2 regions of the Bacteroides xylanisolvens genome follow, and region 1 is predicted to be linked to the other one. Evidence: riboswitches for the same ligand, from Rfam matches in the RefSeq annotation. Region 1 holds a riboswitch; the other holds the start of a gene.

Region 1 (4,975 bases):
AAATCACGTTTCCCAGTAACATTGGTTATCGTATGGTCAAAACCGACTACAACATATCCTCCGAATCCCCCTAACGAAATCATCCCTTTTTTATTATTGCCAATGGCTGCCAATACTTTTTCATTCATAGCCTCCTGTGTATCACCTTCTTTATATACCGGCAATGTATTAGTAAATTGTCCGACAGCCGGAACAAAATCAAAAACTTTAGTAACATAAGCTGTCGCTCCTTCAGGAGCAGGTTCTATGTTTTCAAAAGTTACAGTAACCGTAAAGGGATAATCAAAACGACTCTCTCCCTGTGACACACGTAATGTCAATTCGTATTCTCCCACCTCTTCAAACATATACTCCAAGCTTTTCGTCTGAGCAATTTCAGTACCATCCAACAACCACACATAAGAGATTCCTTCGTCTGATTCACTTTCAACCTGCACTTTTAGTAGTTGATCTATCACAACCGCAAAACCACCCTCCGGTTGTGATACACGAATATCCTCCTTCTTTAGTTGATAAGCCGCCGGAGTATCTTCTTCATCACTACACCCTGTAAATGCAGTTCCCCAAAATAAAGAAACTGCAATGACTAATGTTAGTCTTAAAATCTTTTTGTCCATTTTTATTAAATATCAGTTAGTTATTGAAATGTTTTTGTTGTAAAAGCAAAATGAGCCGGTATATCGCCTGCCCTGACTTTCCATCTTTTCTTTCCTTCAGGACTAAAACAATAGAGATAACCAGGCACAACATAACTTTTTGCATCTGTTACAAATATTTCTTTCGTCTCCGGGTTCACAGTCACCCCATACGGAATTGCTATTTCCGCCTCTGTTCCATCGGTTATAAAATTGCGAGAGACCATTTTATTTTGTTTCACGTCATAGAGAGCATAAGTAATTGTATTACTTTCTGTAACGTAACTCCATTCTACACTAGTCATGTAAATAGAGTCCCCACTTAAACACATTTCACTCGCGGCAATACCCAAGCTTCCTGTCACACAATCCGTTTGAGTATCTATAACAAAGACATTTGATCCGGTTCCATAATAATCCCCTCGCGAGCTAACATATATACGTCCATAACGATCCAACTTCATATGGTGAAGATTAATAGCTACATCAATTGTTTTAATAACCTGAAAAGTCTTCAAATCAATAACCGATACAGTCCGGTCATAATCAGGGAAACGATATCCGCCAGAATTGGCAACATAAAGTTTTCCATCCTTTATCACCATCTCTTCCGGTTGATAACCGACTACCACTTCACGGGTGATAGCTAAATTTGTCGTATCCACTTCAACCACTTTTCCCGGACGCGCATTGGGATCTATCCCAACAGGCCCCGCGTACGAACTGACATACGCCTTTCCATTACTAAAAGTGATATAACGGCAATTAACCACATCTATTTGCCCCAAATGTTGTGCAGTTTCCACATCCATCACCTCTATAAAATTGGAACAATTGATTACAGCATACAACTTGTCTCCATAAATCTGCAAATCATTTCCAACATCTCCCAGCTCCTTCACTACAGATGGATTCCGTTCAGCATAAATATTACGATGATACTTACCGGTAGTACTGTCATAAAAATCAAGTGTACACTTATTACTACCCATATTTCCTTCATTGAGAAGATACATTCCTTTAATATGAACACCCCCTAAAGGATCCTTACCGACTTCTATCTCATCAGACGGTAAAACCGGAAGCTCCCCCCGACAAGCCAGCAAACAGCAACTTGCTAATATTCCAAACAAGATGCGTGAAAAAATATTATTCACAATCATATAGTTAAGTTTAAAATGAATTTAAAGTTAGTTCCTGGCATCGGATAAGCCCTCACCACTTCATATTGTTGATTTAAAATATTATTGACTTCCAAAGCCAACTTGAAATCCTTCTTTTTCCAATTGAATTTCTTTGCCAGAGACACGTCACTTGTATACCAGGGAAGATAATAATTATGCGGAGTATTGGCCGAAATACCATAGCGCTCACCTATATATATAAAACTATAGTTTAGTTCCCATGATTTATATTCAGCATTTAGTATAGCCGAGCCACTATGCCAAGGTATATACGATATTTGTCCTCCATATGTATCCTCATCCAACTTATCAGTAAAATCCTGTGCTTTCTGATAAGTATATGATAAGCGGCTGTCAAAGGTCCAATTATCACCTAATTTCCAGCCTCCTTGTAAAACAACATCCACTCCTTTTATTTCAACAAGCCCCAAATTAATCATTGTCCAACGAAAGAAATTATTGGTAGGAGTAGCTATTATTTTATTTTCCACTTCATTATAATATGCATCCAACTGAACATTCAAGGCTTGCAACCATGTTCCGGTAAATAACTTCTGATAAGTGAATCCAATATTATACTGATTTGTATATTCTGGTTTTAATTTGATATTTCCTATGAATGTATAATACAAATCATTTAAAGTCGGCATACGAAATATCCGCTTATAAAAGGCACGCAAATTAAAATCAATATTCTTGAAAGGTTTATAGGAAGCGATGGCAGTAGGAGTAAATTCCATTTTATTCCCAGCTGAAGTAGTATCCGAAGCAACGTTCTCATGCACGAAAGTTCCCAAGACACTAGCCTGAAACTTAAAACGATCAAAATGCAAAGAGGTAGCCGCTGCCACCAACGTCGTATTTCGCCGTGGATAAGGGAAATCAGTCAGATTGGCATTCAACTTATTCCACTGGTAGTCCACTGAAAGATTTATATCCCAAAAAGGAAGAACAGTGACTCTATTAGCCATTGACAAGTAAACCTCCTGTTGACGATATGTATTATTTACATACATAGTAGCCTCCTCTTTTCTGGGATCTGCCAAATAGTGTAAATAATCATATGCATATTTGGTATTCAACAACAGACTATATGCTTCACCAAAATCTTTCTTGAAAGAAGACTGAAGAAAGAAATTGGTATCCCATTGGCGATCTTCATGTGAAAAACGATTCCGCACAACAGCACCGGGATACCCACGTTCTGAATTATAAAAATAAGCTTTTGTGCGCCAGTAACCGCCTTTTATTTTACCATATAAACCACCTTCCGTGCGTAAAGCATTCACATCGCCATTACGGCGGACTGCCCCGTAGTATCGTATCCCCCAGCTACTGCATAAGTAAATTTATACTTTCCGGTGGTATACATATATTCAGTACTAAGTGACGCACTTACATTCTCACTTAGTTTCTGTTCCCAAAGTAGAGATGGATTGACAACGCCAAAGGAACCTGTTTTAAAAGCAGCTTTTACATGATAAGCCTTATTCGCCTGAAAAACAGGCGTTCTCGACTGAAGATAAATAGAACCGGCAGAACCGAAATCTTTCGCCGGCTGGAAAATAGCACTTTTCTGCCCATTATATAAAGTAACGGCCTCCATATTATCCAAAGAAAAGCGTCCCAAATCAATCACTCCATTCTGTGCATTCCCCAATTCAATGCCATCATAGAACACTCCGACATGATTCGTCCCCATACTTCGGATATTTACGGTCTTCAATCCTCCTATTCCACCGTAATCCTTTATTTGTACTCCCGAAAAATAGCGTATGGCATCTGCAACCGAATGTACGGCTAATTTTTCTAACTTATCACCAGATAAAGACTGCACCGGAATCACTTCCTTATTAATTTTAGCAGTAATTACTACTTCATGAAGATGGTGTAAGCTATCCAGTTTACTTTGTGCTGATAGTAATAAAAACATGCTCAAAAAGCATCCTATCCAAAATACTCTAAAATGAATCTGCCTGAACATAATCCTCCTGTTTATTAATTTAAATAATAAACTTTCATAGGGTTACAGCAAGGATGCAATTTTCTACATACTCAAACCAATATACGTACTTCTCCCCCGTATAATGGAACATTCAAAAAGGCATATTTCTCCTTTCTGAAACTTCACATCAGCAATTAAAGATGTATTTTGAATTAAAAACTGCACTCTTCAAACTCTAATCCCGGAAAGTTTCAAGAATTCAATTTTGGCAGGTCTTCTGACTTACTCCATTTTCCTAACGCCCTTCCCATCTCTCCAAAGCGAGACAGTGGATTTGAGTATTGTAGGAAAACTTCTGGCGGAGCTTACAGCAGCGGGTCTGTTCAGGATTTACACCTGATTCCCTTTTCACCATTCTTCCGTAGCATCGGACGAATGACACCAAAATTTCTGCGGCAAAGATACATCAAATAGAAACAAATCAGAAGAAAATTCTAATGAAAATAAAAACAAACTAATAATTAGTCCTATCTTTGCCACTCGAGAGCATCCACTAATCTTTTTTCTAATTAAAATCTGTATAAAAGTGAAATCTCCAATCTCAACTATCGCGTTACTATGCCTCTTCTTTTTGGCAAGCTGTATATCACGTAATAAAACATCTCTGGAGAGATTCAATCAGGATATATATACTCCCGAATACGCTTCCGGATTTAAAATCCTGGGGGCAGACAATGCGGCCAGTACCCTCATTCAAGTTTCCAATCCATGGCAAGGAGCACAGGACGTAAAAATGTCCTATTTCATTTCGCGCAACGGAGAGCAAGCTCCTGCAGGTTTTAATGGTCCTGTCATTCCTGCCGGAGCTAGAAATATCGTATGTATGTCTTCTTCCTACATCGCCATGCTCGATGCATTGGGAGAACTCAAACGTATTGTCGGAGTATCCGGCATCAATTACGTGTCTAATCCTTACATTCTAGCTCACAAAGATTCAATCAAAGATATGGGAGCGGAAATGAATTATGAGTTGTTGCTGGGATTAAAGCCGGACGTCGTACTATTATATGGCATTGGTGATGCTCAAACAGCTGTTACAGATAAATTGAAAGAATTAGCTATACCTTATATATATATGGGAGAATATCTGGAAGAATCTCCACTAGGAAAAGCCGAGTGGATGGTTGTTCTTTCCGAATTGATTGACAACC
Region 2 (4,975 bases), 850 kb from region 1:
GGCGGCTATCAGTTCGTGAAGCCTGCTTTCCTGATCACGCAACCGTTCGTCAGCCCGCTCATGTTCCTGCGCCTCGAGCTGCCACCGGAGCCGCAGATTGCGGTGGCGCATCACCATCCAGCCGGCTATAAAAAAGACGAGTAGCAATGCACACACTCCGGCTATGGAATATACATGCAACAGGGTATCCTGAAGACGGACTTCGGCAGTCAGCAGACGATTCTCCTGTTCTTTCTTCTGTGTTTCGAAACGGATATTTGCCGATGCCAACTGGTGTATCTTGTCTTCGCGGGTCACCGAATCTCTCATCATCCGATATTCGGGAAAGACAGTAAGCATATCCACCGCCCGCCTCGTGTGGCGATAGCCTTCCATTAACAATTCCGCCGCTTCCGAAGCAGGGTGAAGCTCGGATATATCTTTCAACTCGCCAATAGATTTCCGAAGCAGGGGGATTGCCTCCAACCATTTACCGACGCGGGCAAGAGTGGCACCGTAATAATAGTCATAATATGGCAGGCGGTGACGGGGAACTTTACCTTCAAGTGCGGCAAAGCCTCTCAAAGCCACATTCACAGAGTCGGGAAAGGCGGCAAGATAATACATCCGGTCTATCTGCACCATCAAATGATAGTAGTCGTTCTTCGTCCGGTCAAAGCAACTGTCGGCCTGCGCAAGAACCAGGAGTGCGGAATCGGGGCGATTCAGATTGTTGTGTATCTCCGCCTTCGCAATGAAGAAACGACCTATCAAGTTATTGTCAACTTCGGCACGTGCCGGCTCGCCCGTTCCTACGGCACAATAGCGAAACGCTTCATCATAGAGCCCGAGCAGGCGGTAGGCTTCCGTCAGAATCTCCGCCACCACTAGCTTGCCGTGATAGCTGCCCGACTTCTCACATAGACGGATAGCTTCACGACAGAGGGAGATACTTTCTTCATACTTCCCCTGCTGAAGGTATATATCGGCAAGCCGCCCGATAGCTTGTGGATAAAGCCAATAGTTGCTTAGGCCCGAGCGTTCTGCCACTCGGCAGGCTCTACGGAAAGCGGACTCGGCACGAGTGCTGATAGTGTCGACACCCATATAGGTGATGCCTGCCGTAGCTGTACAAAATATCTCGCTCAACGGGTCGTTGTTCTCATCTTTCAGTGCCATCGCCCGGTTGAGATAGTCCACCGCCTCCGCATGGCGGTCGAGCGCCATAAGCATCTGCGCCTTTACCACCCACAGTTCCCTGCGGCAATAACGGGAGACAACGGGGTGTTTCGCCCGCTCCAACGAATCAAAATACTGATAGCCGGACTCAAAGTTCATCATCAGATTGAAGTATATCATTAACCGGCGGAGAGATTCGGAAGATAAACGGCGCAATTCTTCGGTAGTGAGCACATCGTCCACCGGAAGCCGGAACACGGAATCAAGCGGCGGGAAAGCCAGACTTTCCTTCTCCTCCTTAATCAAGCGGATACCACGCCCCAATGTACGAAGACTGTCGGCATAGAATGTGGGAGAAACGGCAGGATGTTCCCGCTGCATGTCAGAAGGTCGGTTGCAACTCCACACAGCCGTCAGCATAAAAAAAACGAAGAATATGTAGGTGGATTTAATCATAGATATGCATTGTATGTTTGTTTGCCGACACAAATATAGCATTTTCATTAAAACAGTGCATTTTCACACATAGTTTTTTTATCTTTGCTCACCAATAGTAAATTGAAAACAATTCAGCAAGTTATGAGAACAAATATAAATCTTATCCCAGTCTTCTGTATTCTACTGCTTTGCGCCTGCAAAAGCGGGAATGCATCCAGCCAAAACTCCAAAGAAGCTCCCAAAGATACCATCACCTCCTTTACGCTACCTACCATCCCGCCAATGCTGACAGCACCCGAGCTACGGGCAGATTTCCTAGTAAAGCACTATTGGGATAACGTAAACTTTGCCGATACCAATTATGTCCATCATCCCGAAGTGACCGAACAAGCTTGGGCAGACTATTGTGATATACTGAACCATGTTCCATTAGAAACTGCACAGCAAGCTATGCAGAAAACAATCGAACGGACAAACGTGGATAAGAAAGTATTCACTTACATCACTGATTTGGCAGACAAATATCTATACGACCCTAACTCCCCGATGCGTAACGAAGAGTTTTATATCCCTGTACTGGATGCCATGTTGGCTTCTCCCGTACTGGAAGAAATAGAAAAGGTACGTCCCAAAGCCCGTCGCGAACTGGCTCAGAAAAACCGTATCGGAACCAAAGCACTGAATTTTAACTATACATTAGCTTCCGGCACACAGGGTTCTCTTTATCAACAAAAATCGGACTATACCTTATTATTTATCAATAACCCGGGATGCCATGCCTGCACGGAGACAATCGAAGCATTAAAAAACGCCCCTATCATCAATCAACTTCTGGAACAAAAGAGACTAACAGTCCTCTCCATTTATCCCGACGAAGAGTTGGACGAATGGCGAAAACACCTAAATGAATTCCCCAAAGAATGGGTTAACGGATATGATAAGACCTTCGCTATCAAGGAACAACAACTGTATGACCTGAAAGCCATCCCTACCCTCTACCTTCTAAACAAGGATAAGACAGTACTTCTGAAAGATGCTCCCGCGCAAACCATCGAAGAATACCTGCTAATGAAAGGCGAACAATAAGCCCCCACGCCGCCCACACACGTGCCCATGCCACACCGCTCACGCCGCATGGTTTCCCGGCCTCGTTTTTTCAGCGTCAAGCGCAGGTGTTTTCTTCGGCGTCAAAAAGGGCAGACTGTTTGAGCGTAGCGAGTTTCTGCCCTTTAGCCGAAGGAAGCACCGGAGTAGCTGAAAAAACGCAGCCTTGATTCTTTCTTTTTGGTTCTTTCTCTTTCGTATCAAGACGAAAGAAAAAGAACATCCCTTTGGAAAAAACAAATAAACTCCCTATCTTTGTCGCGCATTGGTTTGCGACTCCCATGCGGGGGAAGCAATTAAAAGGGAATCAGGTGCAAGTCCTGAACAGTCCCGCTGCTGTAAGTTCCATATAAGTTACAAGCAATTCACTCATTGCCACTGGAGACCAATCCGGGAAGGCGTTTGTAACAGGAATAAGTCAGAAGACCTACCATGCAAATAAGTTTCACTGCTTTCGAGGAAAAAGCGTTGAGTCTAATGAACCGGACAAGTCGTCTATCATTTCATTCATCACTCTGATTCAGAGAAAGTGTGTTAAAACGGATAAACTCTGCCAAGTTTATTTATGCGTGTCCGGTCGAAGGGATTTCGCCCGGACACTTTTAAACAGTAACAGACTGAAAAAGGAATAAATGAAGAAAAGAACATTTAATAAAGTGATCTTTGCAGCATTCAGCTGCCAATTCTTATCCATACCACTTTTTGCACAACAGCAAAAGGTAGATACGACACATACATATTCTATTCCCGAAATAACAGTATCAGATATCTATCAGACCCGCGAAGTACGCTCAACCGCTCCCCTGCAAGTCTTCTCCAAAGACGCCCTGAAAAACCTGCACGCCCTGCAAGTCTCCGACGCGGTGAAACACTTTGCCGGAGTGACCGTAAAAGATTACGGAGGTATCGGCGGACTGAAAACAGTATCCATACGAAGCCTGGGAGCCCAACATACCGCTGTCGGTTATGACGGAATCACCCTGACCGACTGCCAAACCGGACAAATAGATATCGGGCGTTTCTCTCTCGACAACGTAGACCGCCTTTCTCTAAACAACGGACAAAGCGATAACATCTTCCAACCTGCCCGCTTCTTCGCGTCAGCAGGCATATTGAATATACAGACACTCACGCCGCTATTCACCAAAGGCAAAAAGACCAATATAGCTGGAGCTTTCAAAACCGGCTCCTGGGGATTAATCAATCCCTCCCTGCTACTGGAACAACAATTCAATAAGACATGGAGCATGTCAGCCAATGGCGAATGGATGTCCTCCGACGGACATTATCCGTACACACTACATTATGGAAATGCGGCAGAAGACTTGTCCTCACGTGAAAAACGAAAGAATACAGACGTACAGACATTCCGTGCCGAAGCCGGACTTTACGGCAACTTCTCCGATAAAGAACAATGGCGGTTGAAAGCCTACTACTTTCAGTCCTCCCGGGGACTACCCAAAGCTACAACCTTCTATAACGACCATTCCACACAACACTTGTGGGATAAAAACACATTCATCCAAAGTCAATACAAGAAAGAATTCAGCCGGCAATGGGTGTTCCAAACCTCTGCCAAGTGGAATTGGAGCTATCAACGTTATCTGGACCCCGATACCAAGAACTCTTTAAAGAAAACAGAAAACAGCTATTACCAGCAGGAATATTACCTTTCCGCTTCTGTACTATACAGACTGTTGAGCAACCTCTCTTTCTCACTTTCCACAGATGGAAGCATCAACACCATGAACGCCGATCTAGCCAACTTTGTACACCCCACACGTTACTCATGGCTAACAGCATTCGCCGGAAAATACGTAAATGACTGGTTAACAATCTCCGCATCCGCATTGGCAACCGTTATCAATGAAGATGTGAAGAAAGGCGGTAGTGCCGGCAATCACCGTAAGCTAACCCCTTATGTAAGTGCCGCTTTCAAACCTTTCCGGCATGAAGAATTCCGTGTCCGCTTCTTCTATAAAGACATTTTCCGTCTGGCAAGTTTCAACGACTTATATTACGAAGAAGTAGGCAACACCCAACTAAAGCCGGAAAAGGCCAAACAATACAACATCGGACTGACATACAATAAAAATGTATGCCCGTTCCTACCCTATCTGTCAGTAACCGTTGACGCCTATTATAACAAAGTGACAGATAAAATTATCGCCTACCCTACCAAAAACCTTGCCGTATGGAGCATGAAGAATCTGGGTGAAGTTGACATCAAAGGCATTGATGCCACAGGAAGCCTGTCCCTCCAACCTTGGGATAA

The links. Region 1 has a riboswitch for cobalamin ahead of INE92_RS14005 (TonB-dependent receptor). Riboswitches for the same ligand answer to the same signal wherever they lie in the genome.
Region 2: it holds a riboswitch for cobalamin, as region 1 does, so the genes downstream of both, INE92_RS10445 (TonB-dependent receptor plug domain-containing protein) here and INE92_RS14005 (TonB-dependent receptor) in region 1, are expected to answer to the same signal.

Annotation. Positions count from the first base shown of each region.
Region 1 is NZ_CP072216.1:3,274,088-3,279,062, forward strand. Features, by position in the region: gene INE92_RS13995 (PKD-like domain-containing protein) at 1-617, opposite strand, end outside; gene INE92_RS14000 (DUF5074 domain-containing protein) at 638-1,798, opposite strand; partial or broken gene INE92_RS14005 (TonB-dependent receptor) at 1,795-3,803, opposite strand; cobalamin riboswitch at 4,015-4,225, opposite strand; gene INE92_RS14010 (ABC transporter substrate-binding protein) at 4,351-4,975, shown strand, end outside.
Region 2 is NZ_CP072216.1:2,423,200-2,428,174, forward strand. Features, by position in the region: gene INE92_RS10435 (tetratricopeptide repeat protein) at 1-1,662, opposite strand, end outside; gene INE92_RS10440 (DUF5106 domain-containing protein) at 1,738-2,682, shown strand; cobalamin riboswitch at 2,949-3,149, shown strand; gene INE92_RS10445 (TonB-dependent receptor plug domain-containing protein) at 3,333-4,975, shown strand, end outside.